Regions from separate parts of the Gudongella oleilytica genome, predicted to be linked through region 2. Evidence: riboswitches for the same ligand, from Rfam matches in the RefSeq annotation. Region 2 holds a riboswitch; each other region holds the start of a gene.
What was found. A riboswitch is a leader RNA that binds a small molecule or an ion and turns the genes downstream of it on or off. The one in region 2 is predicted to bind cyclic di-GMP.
Positions count from the first base shown of each region.

Region 1 (2,272 bases), 860 kb from region 2:
ATCGCTTATAGCAGCACGTACAATTTCCGCCTCTTTCTTATTTATTATGCCTTCCTCATTAAGTGCTGTTATGATCTCATTAGCCTTATGCTCAGTTATTGAATCTCCAAGGATGTTCTTCAGTATGTTGTTGATGTTGAGGTCATCCTGAAGCCTTACTTTTACTATCTTAATATACCCACCGCCGCCTCTTCTACTCTCGATATAGTATCCTTTATATGGGCTGAATCTCGTACTCAAAACATAATTGATCTGAGATGGTGCACAATCAAAATAGTTGGCCAGTTCATTCCTCTGTATCTCAATAATGCCGTCAGCCTGCTCCAACAGCTCCTTGATAAAGCTTTCAATGTTGTTGCTGAGTCCAGCCATATGATCAACTCCTTCCTGACTTTGACTTTCTTTGTCTTTTACCCTAAAAAATAACGCTTATTCAGCGTTATTTTAATACTCTTTAGTTTTTGTATAATCGACTGGATCCTGAAGCATTTCCCGTTCTATGCCTGCACTCTTATAGGCTGCATCGTAGGTTGTATCTATCAAGTGCCATTTACCGTCTATAAGGACCTCGTTCCAGGCGTGATACGCAGCAAGGTCGATCCTATAGCCCTTCACAAGCTTTGTTGGGATACCATTAAGACGCATCAGTCCTGCAAATAAAGCTGCGTAGTCGTAACATATACCCTTCCCGGAATCGATTGTATCGTCTATATTAGGAATATAATCCGCTTTCAGTGTGTTGATCTTATCAAAGTCGTAGCTAATGTTTCCGGTTATATAGGAATACACCGCACTGAGCTTTTCAGTGTCAGTCTTCTCACTTAGCCTCAATGCGTTTGAAAGCTCAGTCAGCTTCAAGGAACCGCTCCAGTAAACAGGCTGTGCCGATTCAATATATGAAGGATCTCCAATGGAATGGACACTCTCAGTACCTATAACCTGATATCTGTTTCCTTCAATATTCTTTAGTATCTTTATGGTGTATAAGCCTTCCCCCAGCTGCAATGGAATGGCTTCTCCTGCTCTTGTCAGGGGATAAACGTAGTTTTCGCCGCTCTTTTCAACCATTATTCTCATATCCGGACCATACAGAGCACTTTCTATCATTGCAGTGCCTTTTCCAGATGCGATTATATCATATGATGCGTCTCCAAAGGAGCTTGTCGAAAACCCAAATAAAAAGACAAATACCAACAGAAGGCAAATAGATCTACCCCGCACACTAAACTCTCCTTTCGGTAGCTGGCTGCCATTTCAGGCCCTATAGCTTTGCGTCCCTGGCTTTCGCCAGGTTTGCCTTTATCGTTTGACAGTTCAACGAGAGGATTCCTCCCTGTTACTTGTCAACTTAATTATACCACACAATAAGCTTTTGTAAACCATATAAAAGCCCGACTGATTTGATCAGCCGGGCAGACAGACATTAATGATTCTCTCTTTCAGCCTTGTATTCGTTTATGATCTTTTCTGCAATCATCGCAGGAACTTCCTCGTACCTTGTGAATTCCATTGTGAAGCTTCCTCTTGCCTGAGTCATGGCTCTTAAGTCTATTGCATACTCAAACATCTCAGAATGAGGTGCCTCGGCAGTTATCTTTTGTGAACCGTCAGCCTGCTGCTCCATTCCAAGGATCCTTCCCCTTCTTTTATTCATATCGCCCATAACATCTCCCATGTATGCTTCAGGGATAACTATGTCAACCTTTACGATCGGCTCCAGAAGAACTGGCTTTGCAGCCTCCATACCCTTCTTGAATGCAAGCTGAGCAGCCAATTTAAACGCCATCTCGTTGGAGTCAACGTCATGATATGAACCGTCAAACAATGTAGCCTTAACGTTAACTACAGGACATCCGGCAAGAATACCATGCTCAAGCGATTCCCTCAAGCCCTTCTCAACTGCAGGCCAGAAGTTTCTTGGGACAGAACCTCCGAAGATCTCTTCAGCAAAAACGAATTCTTCTTCGCACGGCTCAAACCTTATATGAACGTCTCCATACTGACCAGCTCCGCCTGATTGCTTCTTATGCTTGCCCTGAACGGAAGCAGTTCCCTTGATTGTCTCTCTGTATGCGATCTTAGGGCTCTTAAGAAGTACATCTACCCCAAAGTTTTGCTTAAGCTTGTCGACTATAACAGCAAGCTGCATGTTTCCCTGCCCGCCGATAAGAAGCTGCTTGGTCTCTGTATTTCTTTCAATGACGAATGTTGGATCCTCATCCATAAGCTTATTGAGGGATGTACCGATCTTTTCCTCGTCGCCCTTGTTCTT
Region 1 is NZ_CP035130.1:1,862,629-1,864,900, forward strand. Features, by position in the region: gene EC328_RS09035 (CtsR family transcriptional regulator) at 1-372, opposite strand, end outside; gene EC328_RS09040 (transglutaminase-like domain-containing protein) at 445-1,221, opposite strand; cyclic di-GMP riboswitch class I at 1,235-1,308, opposite strand; gene fusA (elongation factor G) at 1,424-2,272, opposite strand, start outside.
Region 1: it holds a riboswitch for cyclic di-GMP, as region 2 does, so the genes downstream of both, EC328_RS09040 (transglutaminase-like domain-containing protein) here and EC328_RS01690 (MSCRAMM family protein) in region 2, are expected to answer to the same signal.

Region 2 (2,272 bases):
TAGGTGCCTGTACCCCTGGGATTGATTTGATTACTCGGATATTTCCTTCCCAGGGATCTCCAACCTTATTGATAAGCCAGATTTCGATTTCATTCTCGCTGTCTATTGTCACCTCATTGCTTATCACATCATGATTCTGATTTCCTGAATTCGCAAAATAGTAGTCGCTGAACTCAAGTTCAGGATGGTATGCATCAATTTCCTCCAAAGTATAGATTCCAAATGGCAAGTCCTCAAACACTACATGATCAGCAGGGTTTTTAATTGTAAGCTCTCTAACTTCACTGTCTTCGCCCTGTGGGCTTGTCAGTCTGACTTTAAACTCTCCATCGCCAAGATTTGCATCAACGCTGCCGCTAATTCTCATGATCCCTTTGTGGACCTTCAAACTTCCAAATTCCTCCTCCTCATCATCAATTAAGGAATTTTTAACGCTAATTTCTAAATAATTTTGGTTATCAGCAGCATCTGGAAGCTCGATTGTAATACCATTACCAAGGCTGCTGGTATAACCTTGAGGAACATTTTCTGTTAAAGTATAGGTCCCAGCAGGTACCTTCTCGAATACAGCTTCACCGTCGCTGTTTGTTGATTCATCAACTAAGAAACCTTGGCCATCACTTAATGTAAACGAGACCCCATAAAGTGGATGATCATCACCTTCTTCAAATGATTTTATTATCTTAATAGTGCCTTCCCAAGGCTCCTCATCCGTCATAGTGTAAAAGGATATATTGGAAATATCAGGGTTTCCACCAGGATTACTTAAACCTAAATTATCTAATTCTCCCCTGTAAACACCATTAAAATATACGGTGTCATTGTCGGTAGCCCCTTTAATTACAACTGCATATATGGGTGTTTCACTTTTAAAGCTTACGCTGATTGCACTACCCGTTACAGTTACACCGTTGGAGTTTCCCTCTGCTTCCCAGTCGTTTCCTTTCCATTCAAACTTAACAAGGAACTCATAAGGGTCTCCAAGCTCAAGATTACCGCCACCTGCTGCAGCTAAAGATACATGCATGCTTAATATCATTGATAAAGCTACAAGGATGGTCAGAAATTTTCTTATGCCTAGTTTCATGACTTTCTCTCCTTTCATTTTCATTTTTTAGTTTTGCAAATCATAAACAGTACACATTCATATACACCAACCCCTTAAATACAAAAAGCTGCTATCATACATAGCAGCTTGAAGGCGTAACAAAGAAAAAGCACGCCTCACTCTTATATTGCCTTGTTTTATTAAGTTTTGTTAGATAGTACAATTATATTTAAACAGGCGTAAGGCTGCTATGTAATAAACACAGCAGCCGCACGATCATTGCCTTAAGGCTTTAGATTCTGGCTTTGCGCCCCAGGCTTTCGCTTGGTTCGCCCTTTATGTGTCCCTTGTTCCTTATTTATACCACAGTAATAAATGGTTAAACAGCTTATCAAAAATGACATATTTCAATTATTTGTATGGTAATTGCTCTTTATTAGGGTATACAAAGAGTGTTAGAAATAATGATCAAAAAAAGGAGGAGAGCTAATGTTACGAAACAAAAGAGTAATAAGCTTTGCATTGTCATTTGTGTTATTGTTAGGACTTGTGCTGATTCCTGATCAGTTTGCATTTGCAGAGGAGGTGCAGACCCTTACGATAGTTCATGTGAATGACGTTCATGGCAGAGTAGAGGAAAATGCTGGCAGCAAGGAGCTTGGCTTTGCTAAGCTAAAGACCAAGGTAGATCTTCTTAAGGAAGAGGATCCAAATCTTCTGTTTCTAAATGCAGGAGATGCACTTCATGGTACTACAATCGTCAATCTGACAAGTGGTGAGCAGATGGTGGAGATCATGAACGCAATGGGCTTTGATGCAATGACTCCAGGTAACCATGATTTCAATTATGGTTACGAGCAATTGATGAAACTTAAGGGAATGGCAGAATTTCCAATTCTTGGCGCAAATATAGTCCATGAGGATAGTGGGGATTCAGATTTTGATCCTTACGTGATCTATACAATGGACAATGGATTAAAGGTTGGTATTTTTGGATTAGGGACCGATGAAACCAAATACAAGTCAAACCCTAAAAATACAGAAGGAATAGAATTCCTGGATGTTGTTGAAACCGGGAAGGAAATGGTGGATGAACTTGAGGATAAAGCTGATATCATTATAGCGCTAGTCCACCTTGGAGACGATGCTTCCTCTGTTAATACATCAGTAAAGCTTGCCAACGAAGTTGAGGGCATAGACCTTATAGTTGATGGTCACAGCCAT
Region 2 is NZ_CP035130.1:364,593-366,864, forward strand. Features, by position in the region: gene EC328_RS01690 (MSCRAMM family protein) at 1-1,087, opposite strand, end outside; cyclic di-GMP riboswitch class I at 1,309-1,392, opposite strand; gene EC328_RS01695 (5'-nucleotidase C-terminal domain-containing protein) at 1,538-2,272, shown strand, end outside.

Region 3 (2,272 bases), 540 kb from region 2:
GAAGCATGACGGCGGTATGTCCGTTGAACATGGCCTGCAGGCGATGTAACAACTCTTCTCTTTCCTTTTCTGCTTTCTTCTGTAACGTTATGTCCTTGCTGGAGCCGACAATGTATTTGACTCTATCCTTTTCGATAACCGGCGTAAGACTGGTGAGCCAAACTCTTTCTCCTGCTGGAAGATTCAGGGTTTCCTCATAAGTTATTGTCTCCCCGCTTTCCAGACATTTCCGGTAGTTGGCTTCAATGACTTTTCCTAATTCCGCGCCTAAAAGTTCAACCGGCGTTTTGTCTCTGAGTATGTCCAGAGAAATGCCGGTCAATTCCTGATGAGCAGAGTTATTGCGCAGGTACCTGAATTCTCCGTTTTCGGCCTTGATGAGAAAGATCGCATCATGGGTTCCGTTAAAAACTTTTTCCATTTCCAGGGTGAGTTCGCCAATGGTTTTCTGCTGTTTTTCCAGGATTTTTATCTTTTCCATTTCTGCGGTGATTTCTTGAATATAGGTTGCAAAATAACCTTGCTCCCAGGAAAAAGCGGTTACTTTGTACCATCTCCCAAGCGGCCCGGAGTATTGGGTAAATTCTTCCCTTCCGCCATTTAAGGCGATTTGGCCGTAAAATTTTATCCAGTCAAAAGAATCTTCTTTGATGCCAGGTATGACTTCCGTCACTTTTTCCCCCAAGATCTTTTCTTTTTTTAGCCCGGTCATTTCTTCAAAAGCAGGGTTGACATCAAGAAAAATATAGTCTTCCGGAATCCCTTCTGCGCTTAAAACCAGTTTGTGGTAAGCATAGCCAAAGGGCGCCTGGCGCAAAATTTCCCGCATAATATTTTCTTCCATACTGTTTCTCCCTCCCCGCTTAAAAGTTGTTTATGCCGGATAATTTCATGCCCTGGTTTTCAGACTGCAATTTCCCCGCCTTTACTTCTTGTTCTTCCGCCAGAATGGCGGCAGGTTCCAAAAGGATAATGATTTCTTCTCCCTTTTTGGCTAAACCGGCTATGTATTTGTGTTCAACAGTTGTCATTTGCGGCGGTTCTATCTGGTCATCACCGATTTTTGTTACCTGGGATACGGCATCAACCAAAAGCCCGGCTTTTTGCTCAGAAAGATTTAGGACAATAATCCTGCTTTCACCTGTAACCTCACTGTTTCCCAGGTTAAATTTTCTTCTGAGGTCGATTACAGGGATGATGTTCCCCCGCAGATTTATTATGCCTTGCATGTATGAAGACATATTGGGTATTCTTGTAGGCGCTTCATATCTTGTAATTTCCTGGATGCTTAAAATGTCAAGGCCATAGTATTCGCTGCCCAGTACAAAAACAACATATTGTTTCTCCGCCATTTCTTTTCCCCCTCTCTATGTTTTTTAGTTTTTCTGTGTACTCATTTCGACCAGCAGACTTTTTTAATTTATTTAAGCAAAAATCAAAAGGCCTATTTTACACAGCTGAACATTACATATTTTTCCAGCTAATGAAAACAGACCTTGATTAGCTTCATAATTAATGCTTGTCAATGCAAATAAAACAGCATATCTCCATATTTTGGATATAAATACAGGTATTACCCCCCCCCGTTGGGAACATGTGTTCTATCTTTTATGCATTCAGTCTTTTTCATTTTAAACGAGTCCCTCCTTTGGGTCTTATGCTCCGCCAAATCCACTGTCAATGCCTTATTTGCCACCGTCCGAGTACAAACTTTCACTTTAGTTTCTAACCAAGCCATCTTCATACACAAAAAGCCCCCGTGCACTAATCGCATAGAGACTTTCATGCAACCGGCTGCCATAGAATTATCTTGTTCCTTAGGCCCTTGGCTTTGCGTCCCTGCCTTTCGGCAAGTTTGCCATTGTAATGTCTATGTAAACTATGTTGTTGTAACCGCAACATAGTTATATGGTAATATTATACTATTTTTTTTTTCTTTTTCAACGGGTTTATTTGTTTTTCTCTATATTTCTTGTCGACACGCCACTTTTTCAATCATTTAATCTTTGAGAAGTTGCCTTCATATTACATTTTGGCTAAATAAAACCATGCGTTTTATCATCCTATTTTCCTTTCAAAGACCGCTCATCTAAATCCTCGCAAAGCCTTATTTCACGCGGCTTTCGGCACGTTTTATCAGAACTATGCACTCAACGTGTGCGGAATGTGGAAACATGTCGACTGGTTGAACTGCCTTTACCTCATACCCGCCATCTATAAGAAGCTTAGTATCTCTTGCAAGAGTAGATGGATTGCATGAAACATATACTAT
Region 3 is NZ_CP035130.1:899,954-902,225, reverse strand. Features, by position in the region: gene EC328_RS04105 (PAS domain S-box protein) at 1-844, opposite strand, end outside; gene EC328_RS04100 (chemotaxis protein CheW) at 864-1,352, opposite strand; cyclic di-GMP riboswitch class I at 1,783-1,870, opposite strand; gene rlmD (23S rRNA (uracil(1939)-C(5))-methyltransferase RlmD) at 2,108-2,272, opposite strand, start outside.
Region 3: it holds a riboswitch for cyclic di-GMP, as region 2 does, so the genes downstream of both, EC328_RS04100 (chemotaxis protein CheW) here and EC328_RS01690 (MSCRAMM family protein) in region 2, are expected to answer to the same signal.